DNA from 3 places in the Hahella sp. NBU794 genome. Region 3 is predicted to be linked to each of the others. Evidence: predicted binding sites of a transcription regulator. Region 3 holds the regulator's gene; each other region holds the start of a gene.
What was found. Region 3 encodes sigma-54, which starts transcription at its own class of promoters, with help from an activator protein. Its sites were predicted from a motif close to TGGCACNNNNNTTGCTNT; they were not measured.
Positions count from the first base shown of each region.

Region 1 (7,463 bases), 3.3 Mb from region 3:
TATCTGCGTTGCGGCTGCAACCGTCTCGGTCAGAATGGGCATCAGTCGCTGCAATATGCGCTGCGCCGCCGTCTGCGCCAGCGGCAGTGTCTTCCCCGCCACGGCGATCTGGTTTTCCAGCCAGCTCCACAGAAATCCTACGGCGGCGTTCTCCGCATCAATGTCCCAGTGCGTGCAAGCCAGCGTCCACAGCGTCAGCAGGGACGCTGGTCGCTCCAGCCAGGGCTCCGCGCCGGGGACGCCCAGGTCCCGCAGAAGCTTGGCCAGGGCTTTGCCCACATGGCGGTCTTCGTCCAGCAACTCCTGGGTTTCGCGAGCGGCGAGCAGCCAGGCGTTCCAGTAGGTGATTTGTTCGTGGTCATTGGCGCGCCAGGCCTGCAGCAGCTTGAACAACACCGGCAGATCGGTTTTCCCGAGTCCCTGGCTGATCACCCCCTGCAGCCAGTCGTGGATTTTTTCCGGCGTGTCGACGCCGCCGTGATCAATGGCCCACTCCAAGCCCTGCGAATAGGCGAAGGCGCCTACAGGTAAGGCCGGGCTGGTCAGGTTCATGAGTTTCAGCAACGCTAAAGGCGGCATGGGCGGCAAGTCCTTTAATGCTCGTGAGGGTGTGAATGAAGGTGAACATGATCATGTGGATGTTCATGATCCGGCCCGTGAAAATGGTAACGCGCACTGAGCTCTCTGGCGTCGTGGCGATTCTGGTCGTGAGAGTGGTCGTGGCCATGATGGTGGCCGCCATGTCCGCCATGTCCGCTATGTCCACCATAGGCACCGTTTTCAGGATTGAACGGCGCAGATTCTCGCACGACTTCCAATCCATACAGGCGGCACAGATCCTCCAGAACATGGTCCGGTTGGAAGCGCACCCAGAGTTCGCCAATCTGTAGCGGCGTATGTCGGTTGCCCAGGTGATAGCAAATTTGCGCAAACTGACGCGCTTCGCTGGCCTGCGCGGTGGCGACGGTTTCCGGCGCGGCGCTGATGGCATAGACGTTTCCGTTTTCCGCCAGCAGCAGGTCGCCGTCCAGCAGGGTTTTGCCGCGTTCCAGAAACAGCCCGACATCTTCTCCAGACTGGGTTTGGGCGCGCAAACGGCCGCGTTTGCGTTCATCGTAAGTCAGGCTGATGACGCCAGCGACGGCGGGCGTCTGTCCGGTCTCGATATAGCGTTCGGTGATGCGAATCATGCTGTGCCTCCGCTTTTAGAAGAGAAAATAGCGCTGCGCCAGAGGCAGCACTTTTGCAGGCTCACAGACCAGCAGCTCGCCGTTGGCGCGCACTTCATAGGTTTGCGAATCCACTTCCATCTGCGGCGTCAGGTCGTTCAGCACCATGCTCTTCTTGGTGACGGCGCGGGTGTTGCGACAGGCGCTGAGCGGGGACTGCAAACCGAACAGCTCTTTCACTCCGTTATCCAGAGCGGCCTGGCAGACAAAGGTGAGGCGGGTCTGCTGCATGGCCTGACCGAAGGCGCCGAACATGGGGCGATAGTGCACCGGCTGTGGCGTCGGGATGGAGGCGTTGGCGTCGCCCATCGGAGCGGCGGCGATCATTCCGCCTTTGATGATCAGAGAGGGCTTGGCCCCGAAGAAAGCTGGTCGCCATAAAATAATATCCGCAAGCTTGCCGGGTTCCAGCGATCCCACTTCGTGGGCGATGCCGTGGGCGATAGCGGGATTGATAGTGTATTTGGCGATGTAGCGTTTGGCGCGAAAGTTGTCGGCGCGCTCGGAGTCCTGCGCCAACGGGCCGCGTTGCACTTTCATTTTATGCGCGGTCTGCCAGGTGCGGCAGACCACTTCGCCAACCCGGCCCATGGCCTGAGAGTCGGAGGAGATCATGCTGAATGCGCCAAGATCGTGCAGGATGTCTTCCGCGGCGATGGTTTCCTTACGGATGCGTGAGTCGGCGAAGGCGACGTCTTCTGGGATATCCGGGTCCAGATGGTGGCACACCATCAGCATGTCCAGATGCTCGTCCACCGTGTTGATGGTGTAAGGCCGGGTCGGATTAGTGGAGGAGGGCAGCACGTTCAGTTCGCCGCAGGCCTTGATAATGTCAGGTGCGTGACCGCCGCCGGCGCCTTCGGTGTGATAGGTATGGATGGTGCGCCCTTTGAACGCCGCCAGCGTATCCTCGACAAAACCGGACTCGTTCAGCGTGTCGGTGTGAATGGCTACCTGCACATCGTACTTTTCGGCGATATTCAGACAGTTGTCGATGGAGGCCGGCGTGGTGCCCCAGTCTTCATGCAGCTTCAGGCCCATGGCGCCGGCGAGCATCTGCTCTTCCAGCGCCGCCGGCAGGCTGGCGTTGCCTTTGCCGAGAAAACCCAGGTTCATGGGGAAGGCGTCGGCGGCCTGCAGCATCTTGCCCATATGCCACGGACCGGGGGTGCAGGTGGTGGCGTTGGTGCCGGTGGCGGGACCGGTGCCGCCGCCCAGCATGGTGGTGACGCCGGACATCAACGCTTCTTCGATTTGCTGCGGACAGATGAAATGTATGTGGGCGTCGATGCCGCCGGCGGTGGCGATCATGCCTTCGCCGGCAATGACTTCGGTGCCGGGGCCAATAATAATGTCGATGTTGTCCTGAATATCCGGGTTGCCCGCTTTGCCGATGGCGGCGATGCGACCCTGCTTGAGCCCGATGTCCGCCTTGACGACGCCCCAGTGGTCAAGAATCAGCGCATTGGTGATGACGGTGTCCACCGCTTCTGTATTAGGACGTTGTGACTGTCCCATACCGTCACGGATAACCTTACCGCCGCCGAATTTCACTTCGTGGCCGTAGGCGGCGTAATCTTTTTCCACTTCAATCCATAATTCGGTGTCGCCCAGGCGCACCCGGTCGCCTACGGTTGGCCCGAACATGTCGGCGTAGGCGGCTCTAGAAATCTTTGCCATGGTGATAAGTCCTGCTGTGTAACCTGTTTGCGTGCTGCCTTATTTTTGTCGCGCCGGGCGTCGTCATAAGTCGCCCATGACATCGCCGCGGAAACCGTAAACCTTGCGCTCGCCGCCCAAGGCGACCAGCTCCACCGTGCGGGTTTGTCCGGGTTCGAAACGCACAGCGGTCCCAGCGGCGATGTTCAGGCGGAAGCCGCGCGCCTGCTCTCGCGGAAAGGACAGCGCCGGGTTGGTTTCAAAGAAGTGATAATGAGAACCCACTTGCACCGGCCGGTCGCCGGTATTGGTGACTTCCACGGTAATGGTCGGCAGGCCGGCGTTGATTTCGATATCGCCGGGGAGGGCGTCTATTTCTCCTGGAATCATGACTGGATCTCCATCAGCGATTAAGGGATAGGGTTGTGGACCGTGACCAGTTTGGTGCCGTCCGGGAAAGTGGCTTCCACCTGCACCTCTGGAATCATTTCCGGTATGCCGTCCATGACGTCATCCCGCGTCAGCAGCGTGCGACCGTAAGCCATCAGCTCCGCTACGCTGCGGCCATCCCGGGCGCCTTCCACGATTTCCATGCTCAGGTAGGCCATCGCCTCCGGGTAATTCAGTTTCAATCCCCGCGCTTTACGACGCTCCGCCACCAGTGCGGCGGTGTACAGCAGCAGTTTGTCTTTTTCTCTAGGGGTGAGTTCCATCGTGAACTTCCTCTTTTATCTTGCGGTTACTTTTATTGTTCGATTGCTGAGCTTTGAGCCGTCATCGGCGATCGCCTCAAAACCGGTCTGCGTCAGGTCGCCCATATTCGCGGCGGATGGCTTTCCACGCCGATTAACGCTGGACGCAGCAGGGACCACGCCGCCATAAACAACCGCTTGATGGGCTCCGACTGCTGACACAGCGCGCGCAGGATGATCAGATCGTCCTTGCGCGTCAGGGTCCAGCGCAGGTCTTTGTCTACGGTAAGGGCGGCGATGGCTGCATTCGTCTGCAACGCCTCGCGGCATTGTTGCAGCAGCTTTTGCGGCGAGTCCTGCACGTATCCGGCGAGCATCGATCCGTAAACCTGGCGCCCCTGCAGTCCCCAGGGCTCTTTAAACCCGGGGCCCTCGCCGCGCAACGCGACCCGCTCGAAGAAGCAGAGCGCGCCGTCACGCAGAATCTGGGTGGTCTGGGTAAACGCGCCGCGGGCGAATGGAGCGTCCGCCGCCGGGCGTCCCAGTGCGGTAATTTCCCAGGCGATGAAGCGGCTGGCGGCGCTGGTCTCCAAGCGCAATGTCTGCGCGCCCTCGGCGCCGTCGTAAATAATATTTTCCTGGGGCAGCCATTCCAGGCTGTCCGCGTCGGCGCAGTGCAGGCGAACGGTCTGACATTGCCGGTGTCCGGCTGCGTCAGTGCGATAGATTTTGCCGGCGGAAGGGGTAGTGAACAGCGCGCCTGCGCCTTGCTCCACTCTGGCGTCAATTTCGATTTCATCTCCGCAAACCAAACCGCCGGGAGGATGCAATATATAGATGTGGGGGCGTTGCGCGCCTTCTGGATAAAACGGTCGTTGCACCCGCAGAGGGCCTTGGTGAACGGCTTGCTTCAATATGGTGCGATTTGACTCTTTGGTCAGGTTTAATGTGAGCGACGCCCGCCAGTTTCTGGCGCCGGTGGCGGCGGAAGAGCCAGGATTCAATTCCTGCTCCGCCTGCTTGTTTTTATCGGTGAATTGCTCTGCAAGCATTACGCTGCGTACCTTTACGCTGGGGTCGCGATCTCTGTCCGCGACTTTCTTCTTACCCGCTGCGCCCTGAAACAATGCGTGGACGCGCTCGTTTCTGTCTCGTTGTGGCAAGTCATTAAGCGAATGCTGTGCCAACCCCTCGCCATTTTGGCGCTGACAGGGCGAAGGCGACGGTTTAAAAGCGTTCAGGGGCTCTGTTTTTGCACCGCTTTGGTTCATGGGTTTGGCGCGCCTTAAGTGGGGCGTCAGGCATTTTTTGAGCGCGCCCCGATATTGTGCCCCCATGCTTGAGACATGGGTCACACTGGTGCGAATGGAGGCTCCGTAAAACTACGTATCTTTGGGTTTTCAAATGTAACGTTATGAAAACAAAGAGATAAAAAAGTGATGGAACACTGCGTGCGTTGCTTGCGACGGGAGAAACTCACAACATTAACCCGTATCGGAGTTCGTACAATGAAAAAAATGTCTAGGCGTGTTGGGATTGGTTTGAGCGCGTTGGCCCTTTCGATCAGCGCCTCCCTGGCGCAGGCGGCGGACACCATCAAGGTGGGCGTTCTGCACAGCCTGAGCGGAACCATGGCTATCAGCGAGACAACTCTGAAGGATACAGTTCTCATGCTCGTGGATGAGCAAAACAAGAAGGGCGGCCTGCTTGGCAAGAAGCTTGAAGCCGTCGTGGTTGATCCCGCTTCCAACTGGCCGCTGTTCGCAGAGAAAGCGCGCGAGCTGTTGGAAAAAGACAAAGTGGATGTGGTGTTCGGCTGCTGGACCTCCGTCTCGCGCAAATCCGTACTGCCGGTGTTTGAAGAGCTGAACGGCCTGTTGTTCTATCCGGTGCAATACGAAGGGGAAGAGTCCTCCAAGAACGTTTTCTATACCGGCGCCGCGCCTAACCAGCAGGCGGTGCCTGCGGTCGACTATCTGATGAATGAGCTGGGCGTGAAGCGCTGGGTGCTGGCGGGCACCGACTATGTGTATCCGCGCACCACCAACAAAATCCTGGAAGCCTATCTGAAATCGAAAGGCGTTAAACAGGAAGACATCATGATCAACTACACGCCTTTCGGACACTCCGACTGGCAGAGCATCGTCTCCGACATCAAGAAGTTCGGTTCCGCCGGCAAGAAAACCGCAGTCGTCTCCACCATCAACGGCGACGCCAACGTGCCTTTCTATAAAGAGCTGGGCAACCAGGGCATTTCCGCGGAAGACATCCCGGTCGTGGCCTTCTCCGTGGGTGAAGAAGAGTTGTCCGGTCTGGACACCAAGCCCCTGGTCGGCCACCTGGCGGCCTGGAACTATTTCATGAGTGTGGACGCGGAAGCGAACGATGAATTCATCGATTCCTGGAAAACCTTTATCAAGGATAAAAAACGCGTCACCAACGACCCCATGGAAGCGCACTTCATCGGCTTCAACATGTGGGCGGAAGCGGTCAAGAAAGCCGGGACTACCGATCCAGACGCAGTCGGTCAGGCGATTGTCGGCGTCACGGTGCCTAACCTGTCCGGCGGCTACGCCACCATGATGCCGAACCACCACATCACCAAACCGGTGCTGATAGGCGAAATTCAGGAAGACGGTCAGTTTGAAACCGTGTGGCGCACTTCCGGCGCTGTCATGGGCGACGCCTGGTCCGACTATCTGCCGGGCAGCAAAGACCTGACGGCGGACTGGACCCTGCCTTTGAGTTGCGGCAACTACAACGTCAAAACCGGCAAGTGCTCCGGGCAAAACTATTAATCGATAACGCCCATCCCATCGCGGAAATTACTGTGACGCCGGCTTCGACTGGCGTCACAGCGCAGACTTCCGCCGGGCGTAAACCGCTACGGAAAGAGTAACCCATGCGACGACTTTCCCTCCTGTTTTCCTCAAGCTCGCGGCTGAGTTTTGCAAGACTGGGCTGCGCGCTGTTAATGATATGTATGTGGGTGCTGGGCTCCGGCGCGCAGGCGGAGCCCGCTGACGCTCGCCTGGAACCCATACTTACCCAATTAAAGACGGCGGGCTTTGCTGAAAAAGAGCAGCTCGTCAGCAAATTAAGCGAGATTGACGATCCCCAGGTCGCTCCCATTCTCAGCGCGTTGCTGGAAGGCGATCTGCAATACGCCAAGAAAGGCGAGGGCGAGGTGGTTATCTTGCGCTACGCCAATGATCTTTACTCTGCGAAAAACGCGCTGACCGGCGAGGTGACGGAGGATGTCGAGAAGCGCGCGTTCAAGAAGATCAGTGTGAATAATTCCCTGCGGCAATTGCTGCGGGAAAGTCTGGCGGCGCTGCAATTGCGTGCGCCGGATGTAAATGTGCGTCTGGAAGCGGCGCGCAATATGATGAAATCCGATGACGCGAGCAATATTCCTCTACTGCAGCGCGCGCTGGAGAAAGAGCAGGATGCGCCCGTTCAAGAGCTGTTATCTGTCGATCTGGCCATGTTGCAGGCGCGCTATGGCGAAACAACGCAGAGTCGGGTGGCGGCGATAGAGCAACTGCAGGGCGAGCTGTATGTGGAAGTGCGTTCGCTGCTGCGCAGCTTTCTGAACACCAACGGCCAGGGCGAGTTCCTGGAGCCGGACCCAGCCGTAAGGCAGGCGGCGCAGGAGGCGTTGGATGCGATTGAAAGCCTGGTCGCCTTCAATAAAGGCGTGGAGAACGTGTACTTCGGCGTCAGTCTGGGCGCAGTGTTGTTGCTGGCGGCGGTAGGGCTGGCCATCACATTTGGCGTGATGGGAGTCATCAATATGGCCCACGGCGAGATGATCATGCTGGGCGCCTACACCACTTATGTGATTCAGCAATGGATGCCGAACCATATTGAGCACTCTTTA
Region 1 covers NZ_CP192738.1:4,764,051-4,771,513, reverse strand. The annotation lists gene ACQYWX_RS20755 (urease accessory protein UreF) at 1-579, opposite strand, end outside; gene ureE (urease accessory protein UreE) at 594-1,190, opposite strand; gene ureC (urease subunit alpha) at 1,206-2,909, opposite strand; gene ACQYWX_RS20740 (urease subunit beta) at 2,973-3,278, opposite strand; gene ureA (urease subunit gamma) at 3,299-3,601, opposite strand; gene ACQYWX_RS20730 (urease accessory protein UreD) at 3,694-4,632, opposite strand; gene urtA (urea ABC transporter substrate-binding protein) at 5,089-6,378, shown strand; gene urtB (urea ABC transporter permease subunit UrtB) at 6,483-7,463, shown strand, end outside.
Region 1: a site for sigma-54 is predicted at 4,749-4,766, ahead of ACQYWX_RS20730 (urease accessory protein UreD). Genes of this name have one in related genera too.

Region 2 (7,463 bases), 140 kb from region 3:
CGGCGACGCAGATTAACGAGCAGACCCTGAGTTTCCTGCCCCGCCTGCTGGTGACCTTGATCGTGATCATCATCGCCGGCCCCTGGATGCTGACGCAGTTGATGGAGTACACCGACATGCTCATCACCAGCATCCCTGACGTCATCGGTTAGGGAGCCGTACGGTGTTTGAGTGGACAGACGAACAGATCGGCGCCTGGATGGGCATGCATCTGTGGCCATTGTTTCGCATCTCCAGCTTCATGATGACGACGCCGATTCTGGGCACGCAAATCGTGCCTGCCCGCGTACGGCTGACGCTGGCGCTGTTGATGACGATTCTGATCGTGCCCTCATTGCCGCCAGTCCCGGAAGTGGACCCGCTATCCGTCAGCTCGGTGGCGATCATTATTCAGCAAGTGCTGATCGGGCTGGCCATGGGCTTCGCCGTGCTGCTGCTGTTCCAGTTGTTCGTGGTGACCGGCCAAATGGTGGCGATGAACATGGGGTTGGGCTTCGCGTCCATGGTGGACCCGACCAACGGCATCACCGTCACTGCGCTGAGCCAGTTTTATCTGATGCTGGTGACCCTGTTGTTTCTCGCCATGGGCGGCCATCTGGTGATGTTCGAGGCGGTGGTGGAAAGCTTCCGCTTTTTACCGATCTCGGCGCAGGAGGTGGACGCATGGTCCTGGTGGTATCTTGCCTCGCGCATCAGTTGGATGTTCGCCAGCGCGTTGATGATCGCCTTGCCGGCGGTGACCGCGCTGCTGATCGTGAATATTTCCTTTGGCGTGATGACCCGGGCGGCGCCGCAAATGAACATATTCTCCATCGGCTTTCCGATGACGGTGCTGTTTGGTCTGGTGGTGTTCTGGATCAGCATTGGCGGCATCTTGCCCCAGTTCACCGTGTTGAGCGAGAACACCTTTGATTTCATGCAGGTCATGCTGCAGCCGACGCCGCCCTGATAAGACGGCGCTGGCCCAGGACAGAATACGATTGCGCAGGACGCCTGGACCCGAAGTAAAACGAGTGTGACGGACGATGGCCGACAACGACACCAGTCAGGAAAAAACCGAAGAACCCACCCCCCGAAAGATTGAGAAGGCCCGGGAGGAGGGGCAGATTCCCCGTTCCCGCGAGCTGAACACCACGGCGGTGTTGCTGGCGGGTGCGGTCGGTCTTCTGGTGTTTGGAACGACTATCGCCAAGGCGCTGGAAGGCGTCTTTCGCGCCAGCTTTACGTTAACTCGGGAAGAAGTGTTTGACGCTCATCAACCGTTGATTCATCTCGGCATGGCGGCGTTGGATATGGCGATCGCTCTGGTGCCCTTCATGCTGGTGCTACTGGTTGCGTCTCTGCTGGGGCCTATTGCGTTAGGCGGCTGGATGATGAGCGGCAAAGCGGCGGCGCCGAAATTCAGTCGCATCAACCCGCTGGAAGGCCTGAAGCGGATGTTCTCGCTGAAGTCTCTAATGGAGTTGATCAAAGGCATCGCCAAGACGCTGGTGGTGGGCGGTGTGGCGCTCATTATTCTGAACCACTCCATACCGGATCTGTTGGCGATGGGAGGGGAGGATACGGCGGTGAGCATGGCCCATGCCTGCAAGTTGCTTGCGTGGAGTTTCCTGTTTCTGGCCAGTTCAATGATCCTGATCGCCATGGTGGACGTGCCCTTTCAAATATATGACCACCAGAAGAATCTGCGTATGACCATGCAAGAGATCAAGGACGAATACAAGGACACGGAAGGCAAGCCGGAAGTGAAGCGACGGGTGAGGGAAGTGCAATACGAGATGAGCCGCCGTCGCATGCTGCAGGATGTGCCCAAGGCGGATGTGGTCATCACCAACCCGACTCACTACTCCGTGGCGCTAAAGTATGACGCCAAGAAAATGGCGGCGCCCATTGTGCTGGCCAAGGGCGCAGATCACATGGCCATGAAAATCCGTGAAATCGCCAGGGCGCACAAGGTTGAGCTGGTCTCGGCGCCGCCTTTGACCCGCTCCATCTACCACCACTCGGAAGTGGGGGACGAAATTCCTTCCGGTCTGTATCTCGCCGTAGCACAGGTGCTGGCGTATGTCTTTCAACTGCGTCGTTATCGCGGCGGTTACGGTAAGAAGCCTCAGGGCATGCCTGACTTCAAGATACCTTCCCATCTGCGCCGGGATCAGTGAGTTGAGTTAACCGCTGTCCGGCGTCGCTTTTCCATAGAGCGGCACAGTTCCTGCAAACACACTAGGGAAACGGTTTTTTCCGTCAACCTTTTGTCGTTTGGAGTGTTATGGAACGAGCTGCCGCGATCAACAACCTGAAGGCCCTGACCCACGGCAACCTGGGTATCCCGGTGCTTCTGATGGTGTTGTTGGGCATGATGACGTTGCCGGTGCCGCCGTTCCTGCTCGACGTCTTCTTTACCTTCAATATCGCCTTATCGCTAGTCATTCTGCTGGTGTGCGTGTACGCCATGCGTCCCATGGAGTTCGCCATATTCCCGACAGTATTGCTGGTGGCGACCTTATTGCGTCTGGCTCTGAACGTCGCCTCCACACGTGTGGTGCTGCTGGAAGGTCATGAAGGCGGCGATGCGGCGGGTAAAGTTATCCAGTCTTTCGGCGAAGTGCTGATCGGCGGCAACTACGCCGTTGGTCTGGTGGTGTTCGCCATTCTGATGATTATCAACTTCGTGGTGGTCACCAAAGGCGCGGGACGCGTCTCTGAAGTGAGCGCACGCTTTACCTTGGACGCCATGCCCGGCAAGCAGATGGCGATCGATGCGGATCTGAATGCAGGCATTATCAACCAGGACGAAGCCAAAGCGCGTCGGGCGGAAGTGTCTCAAGAGGCAGATTTCTACGGGTCCATGGACGGCGCCAGTAAATTCGTTCGCGGCGACGCCGTCGCAGGTCTGCTGATTCTGGCTATCAACCTGATCGGCGGTCTCGCCATCGGCATCATGCAGCACGATCTGGAGTTTAACGACGCCGTTCAGAAATATGCGCTGCTGACGATCGGTGACGGTCTGGTGGCGCAGATTCCTTCACTGCTGCTCAGCACCGCGGCGGCCATCATGGTCACCCGCGTCAGCACTCAGCAGGATATGTCCAGCCAGGTCATCAACCAGTTGTTTGGCTCCCCCCGGGCGCTGGCCATTGTCGCCGTCGTTATGTTCATCATGGGCGTAATTCCAGGCATGCCGCACATGGCGTTTCTGGGGTTGGCGTCGGTGTTTGGCGCGGCGGCGTATTTCATGTGGAAACGCCAGCAGCAGTCGGAAGTGGTGGACGAAGGCGTCACGCCTGCGCCCAGGCGTCCCGGAGCGCCGCCGCAACCCGGCGGCGGTCCCGCACTGGCTCCCGGCGAGAGCGCGCCGGCGGTGCGTGGCCCCGAGACCAAAGAACTGGGCTGGGACGACGTGGCCAGCGTGGATATCGTCGGTCTGGAAGTGGGCTATCGCCTTATTCCACTGGTGGACAAGTCGCAAGGCGGACAGTTGCTGGCCCGCATCAAGGGCGTGCGTAAAAAACTGTCGCAGGAGCTGGGCTTTCTCATGCCCTCCGTGCATATCCGCGACAATCTGGATTTAATGCCGAACTTTTACCGCATCACCCTGATGGGCGTCACCATCGCTGAAGCGGAAATTCATCCGGATCGGGAAATGGCCATCAATCCCGGTCAGGTCTTCGGCAAGCTGGACGGTATTCAGACCAAAGACCCGGCTTTCGGCCTGGAGGCGGTGTGGATTGATCCTGCCCAGAAAGAACAGGCGCAGACGCTGGGCTACACCGTGGTGGATTCCAGCACCGTGGTGGCGACGCATCTGAATCAGGTGCTCAGCCGTCACGCCTATGAACTGATCGGCCATGAAGAAGTGCAACAGTGGCTGGAGCAGCTGGGCAAGAAAGCGGCGAAACTGGCGGAAGAGCTGGTTCCCAACACTGTTTCGCTCAGCACCCTGTTGAAGGTGCTGCAGAATCTGTTGCAGGAAGATGTGCCGGTGCGGGATATGCGCAGCATTGCGGAGGCCATCGTCAACTTTACGCCGAAGACCCAGGACGCCGGTATTTTGACGGCGGCGGTGAGGGCGTCTCTGCGTCGTCTGATCGTCCAGAACATAGTAGGGGCGGAGCCTGAGCTGCCTGTTATCACTCTGGACCCAGGGTTGGAACAATTACTGCTTAAATCTATGCAACAAGCGCAACAGGCCGGCGGCATGGATGACATCGGTCTGATTTTGGAACCGAGCATGATGGAAAAACTGCAACGCTCGCTGGCGGAAGCAGCGCAGCGTCAGGAAATGCTCGGTAAAGCGGCGGTCTTGCTGGTGTCCAACAGCCTGCGCCCGGTTCTGGCGCGGTTCATCAGACTCAGCGTGGAGCGCATGCATGTCCTGGCTTATCAGGAAGTGCCGGACAACAAACAAATCACCATCGTGGCGACAATCAGTGGGTAATCCCGTGCGGGCTCGTGGAGCCGGGAGACTAACATTATGAAAGTGAAACGTTTTTTTGCAGCGTCAATGCAACAGGCTTTAAAGGATATCCGTGAAGATCTCGGCGCGGACGCCGTCATTCTGTCCACCAGTAAAACGGGGGATGGCGTGGAGGTGATCTGTGCGCTGGATTATAACGAGGACGATCAGCGCAGCAGCATGCCTGAGCAGGAAGGCCCACGCCCGACGCCCTCTGCGGTGGCCCGGGAGACAGCGGATCGCCATCGTCGCCTGGAGGATGAAATGTCGCGGGTGCGCGACCGGCTGGAAACGCTGAAAAGCAACGCCAGACCCAAAGCGGAGCCGGCGCCGGCTTTTGCCGCTGCAGAACCGGCGGCGACGGCTTCCCGGCAAATCGGCGCCGGAGAACCGGAAACCTCACGTATGCTGGCGGAAATGCGCGAAGAGATCATGCAGCTTAAAAGCATCATGCGTCAGCCTGTCGCCGCCGCGCGTCCGGAAGAAAATCCCGGCCATCGCGAGCTGATCGAACGCATGCAGGAAATGGGTATCTTCCGTGAGCTGCAAAACGCGCTCACCGCCAAGGCGGACCCGCGCAAAGGCGCTCAAGAACAATGGCGCAACCTGATGGCGCGCCTGGCGCATGGCTTGAAGGCGGAAAATGAAGAACTGATTTATCAGCGTGGAGTCTGCGCGCTGCTGGGGCCGACCGGCTCCGGCAAAACCACCACTCTCGCCAAACTGGCGGCGCGTTTCGTGGTTCACTACGGCGCCGAAAAACTGGCGCTGGTCACCACCGATCGTTTCCGGGTGGCCAGTCAGCAGCAATTGCAGTCCTTTGGACGCTTGCTGAATGTGCCTGTGTACGTGGTGGATGAAGAGAACAGCCTGGACGATCTGCTTGACCGTCTCGCCAACAAACGTCTGGTGCTGGTGGACACCGCAGGATTGACGCCCCAGGACCCGAATTGGGAGCGTCAGCAGAAAGACCTGAAAGTGACCCGTCACCGCATCAGAAATTATCTTGTATTGTCGGCAGTTAACCAACCGCAGGTCATGAAATCCACCTATCATTACTATAAGATGTTGGGGCTTTCCGGCTGTATCATGACCAAACTGGATGAAGCGTTCAGTCTGGGTGAAGTGTTGAGCATGGCCATCCTGAACCGGCTTCCGGTCGCCTATGTCACCGACGGACAGAAAATACCCGATGACATTCATCCGGCGAAAGCGCATGCCCTGGTGGCGCGCGCGGACGCTTTGTGGCGGCGGACCCGGCGGGAGACCGAACAAACTAATAACACCAGTCGCTTCGCTGCGGAACTGGTGGTCTAAACTATTGAGTGCGGGGTCAACGCCGCGCCGTCTAATAACAGGAGATATCTACCGGTATGAGTAAAGTACATCCGGTTCAAGTTATTGCAGTCACCGGAGGAAAGGGGGGTGTCGGCAAGAGCAATGTTTCCATAAATCTGTCCCTCGCGTTAGCGGACCTGGGACGTCGCGTCGTGCTGCTGGATGCGGACCTCGGACTGGCGAATATTGATGTGTTGCTCGGCGTCACCGCCTCGCGCAATATCGGGGATGTGCTGGCGGGGGATTGCACCCTGCGGGAAGTGATGATTGAAGGACCGGGGGGGATAAAGATCGTCCCGGCGTCATCCGGCACCCAGCACCTTACTCATCTGTCTCCTCTTGAACATGCGGGTCTGATCAACGCCTTCAGCGATATCAGCGACGACCTGGACGTGCTGGTGATCGACACGGCGGCGGGTATCTCCGAACAAGTGCTTTCCTTCGTGCGCGCGGCCCAGGAAGCCCTGGTGGTGGTGTGCGACGAGCCCACCTCCATTACTGACGCCTATGCCGTCATCAAACTGCTCAACAAGAACCACGATATGTACCGTTTTCGGGTGCTCGCCAACATGGTTCGCTCCGAGCAGGAAGGGCGGCATTTGTTCGGTAAATTATCCAAGGTCACCGAACGCTTTTTGGAAGTTGCGCTACAATATGTAGGAAGCATTCCATTCGACGAAGCCGTACGCAAATCGGTGCAACGGCAACGTCCTGTGTACGAAGCCTATCCGCGCGCCAAAGCGTCGTTGGCGTACCGCCAGCTGGCGCAAAAAGTGGACAACTGGCCGTTGCCGACGGCGCCGAGAGGCAATTTGGAATTCTTTGTGGAGCGTCTGGTGCACAGTTAGACACGCGCCGGACGGAATGCGAGGGCTCGCCCGGCGGCTATATCCCGGGCGCTTGCGATAAGGCGTGATGGTTGCGCCGGACATATCCTCAAACACCCATGAGAACGTTTTTGTTGAAATCATCCGGTTTATTGCAGGCCTTGCGCGCAAATTCATGTCATTGGCGAACACTTATATGATGTATAGCGAGACGCGGGCGGAGCGCGCCGACACTTTGGTCAGGCAATACGCGCCTCTGGTCAAGCGCATCGCGCATCACCTGATCGCCCGTCTGCCCGCCAGCGTGCAGGTGGATGATTTGATTCAGGCGGGCATGATCGGACTGCTGGAAGCCGCGCAGAAATATGACGCCAGCAAAGGCGCCAAATTCGAAACCTATGCAGGCATCCGCATTCGCGGCGCCATGGTGGACGAAATTCGTAAAGGCGATTGGGTGCCGCGCTCCGTGCACCGCAACGCCCGCAATATCGCGGACGCGATACACACTATTGAAGCCCGCACCGGCCGAGATGCGTCGGATGCGGAAGTGGCGGCAGAGCTGGGCATACCCCTGGAGCAATACCACGCCAGCCTGCGCGACGCCAGTTCGGGGAAGCTGTTCAGCCTGGAAGAGCTGGGCGTTCACGGGGAGGGCGGCTCTGACGACGAAACGTTAACCACCGACAATCCCCTCAGCGACATCGAACAAAACGCCTTTCTGGAAAAATTGAGCGCCGCGATAGACGGTTTGCCGGAACGGGAGAAGCTGGTGCTGTCTCTCTACTATGACGAAGAACTCAACCTCAAGGAAATCGGCCAGGTGCTCTCAGTCAGCGAGTCCC
Region 2 covers NZ_CP192738.1:1,561,028-1,568,490, forward strand. The annotation lists gene fliQ (flagellar biosynthesis protein FliQ) at 1-152, shown strand, start outside; gene fliR (flagellar biosynthetic protein FliR) at 164-949, shown strand; gene flhB (flagellar biosynthesis protein FlhB) at 1,026-2,162, shown strand; gene flhA (flagellar biosynthesis protein FlhA) at 2,270-4,438, shown strand; gene flhF (flagellar biosynthesis protein FlhF) at 4,475-5,773, shown strand; gene ACQYWX_RS07085 (MinD/ParA family protein) at 5,830-6,642, shown strand; gene ACQYWX_RS07090 (RNA polymerase sigma factor FliA) at 6,821-7,463, shown strand, end outside.
Region 2: a site for sigma-54 is predicted at 2,202-2,219, ahead of flhA (flagellar biosynthesis protein FlhA). Genes of this name have one in related genera too.

Region 3 (7,463 bases):
ATCCTTGAGACCAGAGCGGATCTGAGCCGCAAGGAACGTAAGCTTAAGATGGAAGAGCTGCTGCAGGAGTTTCACATCACCCATATTCGCAAAAGCCTTGGCATGAGTCTCTCGGGGGGCGAGCGTCGACGCGTGGAAATCGCTCGTGCGCTGGCTACGGAGCCAAAGTTTGTCTTATTGGATGAACCTTTCGCCGGGGTGGATCCTATTTCCGTCAATGATATCAAGCAGATTATTGAGCATCTCAAAAAGCGCGGCATCGGCGTTTTAATTACAGACCATAATGTGCGCGAGACCTTGGATATTTGTGAACGCGCCTATATTGTCAGTGAAGGATTTATTATCGCAAGCGGCGCCCCAAGTGATATCCTTGCCAACCCAAAGGTTAGAGAGGTCTATCTGGGTGACCAGTTCAAACTTTAGTTTAACCGGCGGCCTCCATCCAAGATGGACCCCAAGGCTCAAGAGCTTAGGATTAAAGCACCTAATAACTATGAAAAACTCACAAGATCTGTGCCTGAATCGGTGGTAAGCATCAGATGGTTATGAAAACTTCATTGCAGTTAAAGCTGGGTCAACAGCTGACCATGACCCCGCAACTGCAACAAGCAATAAAACTTTTGCAGCTTTCAACACTGGATTTACAGCAGGAGATTCAACAAGCGCTTGAGTCCAACCCCATGCTGGAAGTGTCTGAAGAAGACGAATCTCCCAACCACGTTCAGAACGATACGATCAGCGACATGCTCGCTAACAACTCCAGCAAGGAGCGAACGCAAGAGTCGGGCATGGATGAAGGAGGATTCGCTGAAGAGGACAACTGGTCCGATTCCATTCCGAACGACCTCCCCGTCGATACCGCCTGGGATGATGTCTTCCAGAGCGGATCAAGCAGCTACAGCGGCGGCGAAGATGACGAATACGACTTCGAATCCCGCAATAGCAAAGGCGAAACCCTGCAAGACCACCTTCTCTGGCAACTAAACCTTACCCCCATGTCCGACATTGACCGCATGATCGCTGTTGCGATAATTGATGCAGTCAATACTGACGGCTATCTCTCCCTCACTCCAGACGAAATTCATGGCGGACTGCAAACTGAGGGGGAAGAAGAAATTGAGCTGGACGAAGTACGCGCCGTTTTAAAACGCGTACAGCAATTCGATCCTCCTGGAGTCGCCACCTGCAACTTACAGGATTGCCTGCTAAGCCAGCTGAATCAGTTGCCTAAAGACACCCCCTGGCTCGGTCAGGCCAAGCTGGTGGTCAGCCACTATATCAATCTGCTTGGCAACCGCGACTACGCCCAGTTGATGCGCCGCAGCCGCCTGAAAGAAGACGATCTGCGGGAAGTTCTCAAACTGATTCAAAGTCTGAACCCAAGGCCGGGCGAAGGCATTCAGGAAAGCAATACCGAATACGTGGTTCCTGACGTTATCGTCAAAAAAGCCAACGGCCGCTGGCTGGTGGAGCTGAACCCTGAAATCGCTCCCAAGATCCGCATCAACCCTGGCTATGCAGGTTTGGTGAGACGCGCGGACAACAGCTCAGACAACACTTATTTACGCGACCAGTTACAGGAAGCACGCTGGTTTATCAAAAGCTTGCAAAGCCGTAATGAAACTCTGTTGAAAGTCGCTTCACAAATCGTCGAACATCAGCAAGGATTCCTTGAGTACGGCGAAGAGGCGATGAAGCCACTGGTGCTGCACGATATTGCGGAGGCGGTGGAGATGCATGAGTCGACGATTTCCCGAGTGACCACCCAGAAATACATGCACACTCCTCGCGGCGTATTTGAGCTGAAGTACTTTTTCTCCAGCCATGTCAGCACAGACACGGGTGGCGAGTGTTCTTCGACCGCTATTAGAGCTATTATCAAGAAGTTAGTCGCGGCGGAATCACCGAAGAAACCATTGAGCGACAGCAAAATTGCTGCGCTGCTTGGCGACCAGGGCATCAACGTCGCCCGTCGCACGATCGCAAATTACCGGGAGGCGCTTTCCATTCCGCCTTCCAATGAACGTAAGCGGTTAATTTAAAAGGAGGAATGCAGGCATAAGACTTAAATCAAATAGTCACAAATTGGATGTGCTAGTATTTTTCATGGAAGTGCAAAATTCATAATGCACCGTATATTGGCATTAGGAGCAAAGTATGCAAATGAACATCACCGGACATCAAGTCGAGTTAACTGAAGCACTGAAAGACTACGTTAACAACAAGTTCGACAAGCTCGAACGACACTTCGACAGTATCAGTAATGTCCAAGTTACGCTCTCCATTCAAAAACAGCGTCAGATTGCGGAAGCAACCATGCACATAAGCGGCGCTGACCTGCATGCCAATGCTGAACACGAAGATATGTACGCGTCAATTGACGCACTGGTGGACAAATTAGACCGCCAGATCCTCAAACACAAAGAGAAGCACGTTGATCGGATGCACGGCGCATCCGCCAGATAACAGAACATGGCCCAAACCACACTAACTATTGAGTCAATTATCTCGCCCGCCCTCACACGCTGTGGGGTGTCGGGCTCGAGTAAGAAGCGCGTTCTCGAATATATCGCCAATCTGATTGCGCAACATTTTCCGTTTTTGGACGAGAACGCCATTTTTACCAACCTGATATGCCGTGAAAGACTCGGCAGCACTGGTATCGGCCAGGGTATCGCAATACCTCATTGCCGCCTGGAAAACTGCGACCGCATCATAGGGGCCTTGCTTACACTCAAGGACAAAATCCCTTTTGACGCCATAGACAACGAACCCGTGGACCTGCTGTTCGTTCTGATCGTGCCTCAAGAGGCCACCAGCGAACACTTGGACCTACTGAGCCAGCTGGCCCAGAAATTCAATGACCGTCGCTTCTGCGAACACCTGCGCGACTGTGACAACGACGAAACCCTGTTCAGGAGGGTGCTGGAGAAATAATCCAGCTTCGATGGAAAGAGGAAGACATGAAGCTGATTATCGTAAGTGGTCGTTCAGGCTCCGGAAAAAGTACGGCGCTCCATGTCCTGGAGGATATGGGCTATTACTGCATCGATAACCTGCCTATCGGTCTCCTCTCGCCTCTCACCCAAGAGGTGCTGGACCAGGGGAAAACCCAGAATCAGCAACTCGCCGTCAGCATAGACGCCCGCAATCTTTATAGGGACCTGTCGGATTTCCCGTCGATCTACGCCACTCTGCAGGCGCACAATATCGATGTGGAAATCATCTATCTTGACGCCAATGACGCCACCTTGATCAAACGTTTTCATGCAACGCGTCGCAAGCACCCGCTCAGCAGTAAAAGCACATCACTAAAAGAAGCCATCGCCAAAGAGAAACAGCTGCTGGAGCCGATCGCCACCCTGGCGAACCTCTATATAGACACCAGCGATCTCTCCATTTACCAGTTACGGGATCAGGTTAAGATCAGGGTTATCGGGCATAAAACCCAGGAACTGGCCCTGCTCTTCCAGTCTTTCGGCTTCAAGCATGGCGTGCCGTCGGATTCCGACATGGTATTTGACGTGCGCTGCCTTCCTAATCCTTACTGGGACACCGCGCTGCGCGGCTACAAAGGCACGGATCAGGAAATCATTGAATTCCTAAAGCAGCATCCGGAACCGGAACAGATGCTGCAGCACATCATCAGCTTTCTTGAAACCTGGATTCCGCACTTCCAGAACAGCAACCGCACCTATATGACGATCAGCATCGGCTGTACTGGCGGACAGCACCGCTCCGTCTATATCTGCGAGTGCCTGGGAGAGCATTTCAAGAAAAAATATGATAATGTCCAAGTGCGCCACAAAGAGCTGGCGCAATAAGGTTTTAACAATAAGAAGCCACTGTCGCTTAACAATTAAACCGGCCTGAATCCAACATTCAGGAAACTTCAATCTTTTATACTCATCGCGCCCCATGATCCAGGAACAAGTCACTATTATTAATAAGCTTGGCCTGCACGCCCGAGCGGCGGCCAAATTCGTGTCCACCAGCGGCCGATTCGCCAGTAAGATCAGAGTAGCCAAAGAAGGCCAGGAAGTTGACGGAAAAAGTATAATGGCGGTCATGATGCTCGCCGCCAGCAAAGGAACGCTTCTTACACTGAAAATAGAAGGTCCGGATGAAGAGGAAGCTTTTCACGCCATCAAAGCTCTGATCGAGGACTATTTCGGAGAGGGAGAGTAGCCCTATCGCTTTCGGGGCGCTTCGCCCCATCCCTTCCAGGCATGCCAAACAATACAAACCGCTTGAATAAAGTAAGACAATTCCCTGATTTTCCTTAGACTAATTTTCGTCTTAACTTACACTTTATAGTGGGCTCGCTTATACTGGCGCCACAACGGCGCAGAGCCCGTCTCTGTATTTAATCCGGCAAATTCCTCGCTGCCCGTTGCGGGCCGCCCTAAACGCGGATGTATGTCTATGCCTCAAGCGACCGAAAAAAGCACTGCCAAGGTCCGTATGCGCTCCATTGCGGAAGCGCTGGAAAGCGGTTCTTTGCAGCAGGTCGCGCGCATCCTGAACGGCGGCCTCTCCCCCAGCGACATCGCCCACTTGCTGGAATCGTCTCCGCCCAATGAACGGAAGTTACTCTGGCAGTTAGTCGATGACGAACTGGATGGCGAAGTCCTTCAGTACCTGAGCGATGAAATCCGTTCCGACTTCCTGAGTGAGATGAATGCTCAGGATGTTATCGAGATCGCCGAAGACTTCGAAGTCGACGACCTCGCCGACTTGTTACAGCAGTTGCCGGAAGCCGTCATCCAGGAAGTCCTGGAGACCATGGACGCTCAGGATCGACAACGCCTGGAAGAAGTCCTGGCCTACCCTGAGGACTCCGCCGGCGGCCTGATGAACACGGACATGATCACCGTGCGTCCGGACATTACTGTTGATGTTGTGCTTCGCTATCTGCGCAGCCACAAAAGCCTGCCTAACATGACCGACAGCTTGCTGGTTGTGAACCGAAAAGATGATTTTATCGGCGTACTCCCCGTCACCACTCTGCTGGTGTCCAGCCTCAGCTCCACCGTACGCGAAATCATGCGCACGGACGTGGAGCCAATTCCTGCGACAGTTCCCGATAAAGAAGTCGCCACGCTGTTCGAACGCCACGACTTGGTGTCAGCCCCTGTTGTCAATGACAAAGGTAAACTCGTAGGTCGTATCACTATCGATGACGTGGTTGACGTTATCCGCGAAAACGCCGACCACGAAATCTTGAGCATGGCGGGTCTGGACGAAGAAGAAGATATGTTCGCCCCCATCATGAAGACGGCTAAAAGTCGCGCTGTCTGGCTGGGGATAAACCTGATCACCGCGTTTCTCGCCTCTGCGGTCATTGGTATTTTTGAAGCAACCATTGCAAAAGTAGTCGCCTTGGCCGTGTTGATGCCCATTGTCGCAAGCATGGGCGGCATTGCAGGCAGTCAGGCGCTCACACTGGTAATTAGAGGGATGGCTACGGGCAAGGTCAGCTCAAGCAACATTCGCTGGCTGATGAACCGTGAGTTTCTGGTGGGAGCCTTCAACGGCTTACTCTGGGCTTTCGTGGTGGCGACCGCCGCTATGGTCTGGTTCAACGACGTCACCATTGGCGTTCTGATCGCCTCAGCGATGCTAATCAATCTGACCGTAGCAGCCATCGCCGGCACCGCTTTACCTCTGATACTAAAAACCCTGAAAATAGACCCCGCTCTGGCCGGAGGCGTCATCCTGACAACTGTTACGGATGTAGTGGGGTTCATGTCATTTCTGGGACTCGCCACAATCGCCTACGCCTGACTAGGCGCAAGGCGAATGCCTGTCTATTCTTATCTTACTTGAGCGCTGTGTTACCATTTTAGTTTCCGAGAGTTGATTCGAGCATTTCAATGAACCATTCACATCACGACGACGATTTCGAAGACGATTATTACGACGAAGAGGATCTGCCTCCCAGTAAATCCAGCCGCAAACGGGCGATGGAAGCGCTGCAGCAGCTAGGGAAGAGACTGACGGAACTTAAAGCAGACCAACTCAGCCAGCTTTCACTGACTGACCGCCTGCTGGATGCGATCCACACCTATAACAAAATCGGCAGCCATGAAGCCAAACGCCGCCAGCTGCAATTTATCGGCAAGTTGATGCGGGATGTGGACGAGGAGGAGCTTCGCTCATTTCTCGACAAGTTCGACCAGGGCTCCGTACAACAAGCTGCAGAGCATCATCGCCTGGAGCGCTGGCGGGAGTCCCTGATTTCAGAAGGGGATCAAGCGGTGACTGAATTTATGAATCAGTATCCGAACACCGAGGCGCAACACCTGCGTCAGCTGATCCGCGCAGCGCAAAAAGACATTACGGAAAACAAGAATCGCGGCGCCGCCAAAAAGCTGTATCGCTACTTGAAAGAAGTGGTCGACGACGCCTGATTGCAGATCGCTACTTGAGTCTGCGATGAGCGAGTACGGGCATTCTGGCCCGTACCTCCTGCAGCTCGGCCTTATTCAGTGTGGAGAGAATAACTCCCTCTCCTTCTTCCAGCCCCGCCATAACTTTGCCCCAGGGATCGATAACCATGGAATACCCGTAGGTGCGTCGGGACTCCGAATGAATTCCCCCCTGATTCGCGGCGGCTATAAACACCTGATTTTCTATCGCCCGGGCCCTCAATAGGGTTTCCCAATGCGCCTCGCCCGTCACATAGGTGAATGCGGAAGGAACCGTCACTAACTCCGCCCCCTGTTCCGCCATCGCCCGGTATAGTTCGGGAAAGCGCAAATCATAACAAATCGACAGGCCAACCCTGATCCACGGTGTATCAATCACCACCACCTTTTCACCAGGCTCAAATATGGCGGACTCACGATACGCGCCATAAGCGTCTTTCACATCCACATCAAATAGATGAATCTTATCGTAACGGGCAACCGTGGCGCCACTATCGTCGAACACCCAGCAGGCGGAGCGCACGCGCCCATCAATGGGAGCGCCGTCAGGGCGTTGCGCGCAAGGCAATGAGCCAGCAATAATCCAAACCCCGAAACGCTTCGCCAGTCCAGCGATAAATCCTCGTATAGGGCCCTCTGACTCCGCCTCCGCAGCGCCGATATCCAACGAACGCTTGCTTTCGAACAATGCAAAGTTCTCCGGCAGCAACACCAGCTGCGCGCCGCCGCCTGCCGCTTCCGCCACCCAGTGCTCCACTCGGGCCAGGTTCTGCTCTATATCACTGGTGCTGACCAACTGCACTATCGCCAGTGTGAACTCGCTCATCAATCCGCTCTCCTTCTCTGCGAAGCCGAACCGCCGCTGGTGTTATCAAAAATCTGCTGCAGGCTGACTTCAGGGTTTTCCAATGTACCTTTGATTTTATATGTGGCGCTGGTCATCCGGCTGAGCGGATCGCCCAGTAGCTTGTCGATCAGAAACAATGCGCCTCCCACCTGGGGAGCCCCCACCAAAACCGCCGCCAGCGGCAG
Region 3 covers NZ_CP192738.1:1,425,314-1,432,776, reverse strand. The annotation lists gene lptB (LPS export ABC transporter ATP-binding protein) at 1-423, shown strand, start outside; gene ACQYWX_RS06410 (RNA polymerase factor sigma-54) at 546-2,042, shown strand; gene hpf (ribosome hibernation-promoting factor, HPF/YfiA family) at 2,158-2,466, shown strand; gene ptsN (PTS IIA-like nitrogen regulatory protein PtsN) at 2,473-2,937, shown strand; gene rapZ (RNase adapter RapZ) at 2,964-3,824, shown strand; gene ACQYWX_RS06390 (HPr family phosphocarrier protein) at 3,919-4,188, shown strand; gene mgtE (magnesium transporter) at 4,426-5,787, shown strand; gene yjgA (ribosome biogenesis factor YjgA) at 5,877-6,413, shown strand; gene ACQYWX_RS06375 (carbon-nitrogen hydrolase family protein) at 6,424-7,257, opposite strand; gene ACQYWX_RS06370 (YhdP family protein) at 7,257-7,463, opposite strand, start outside.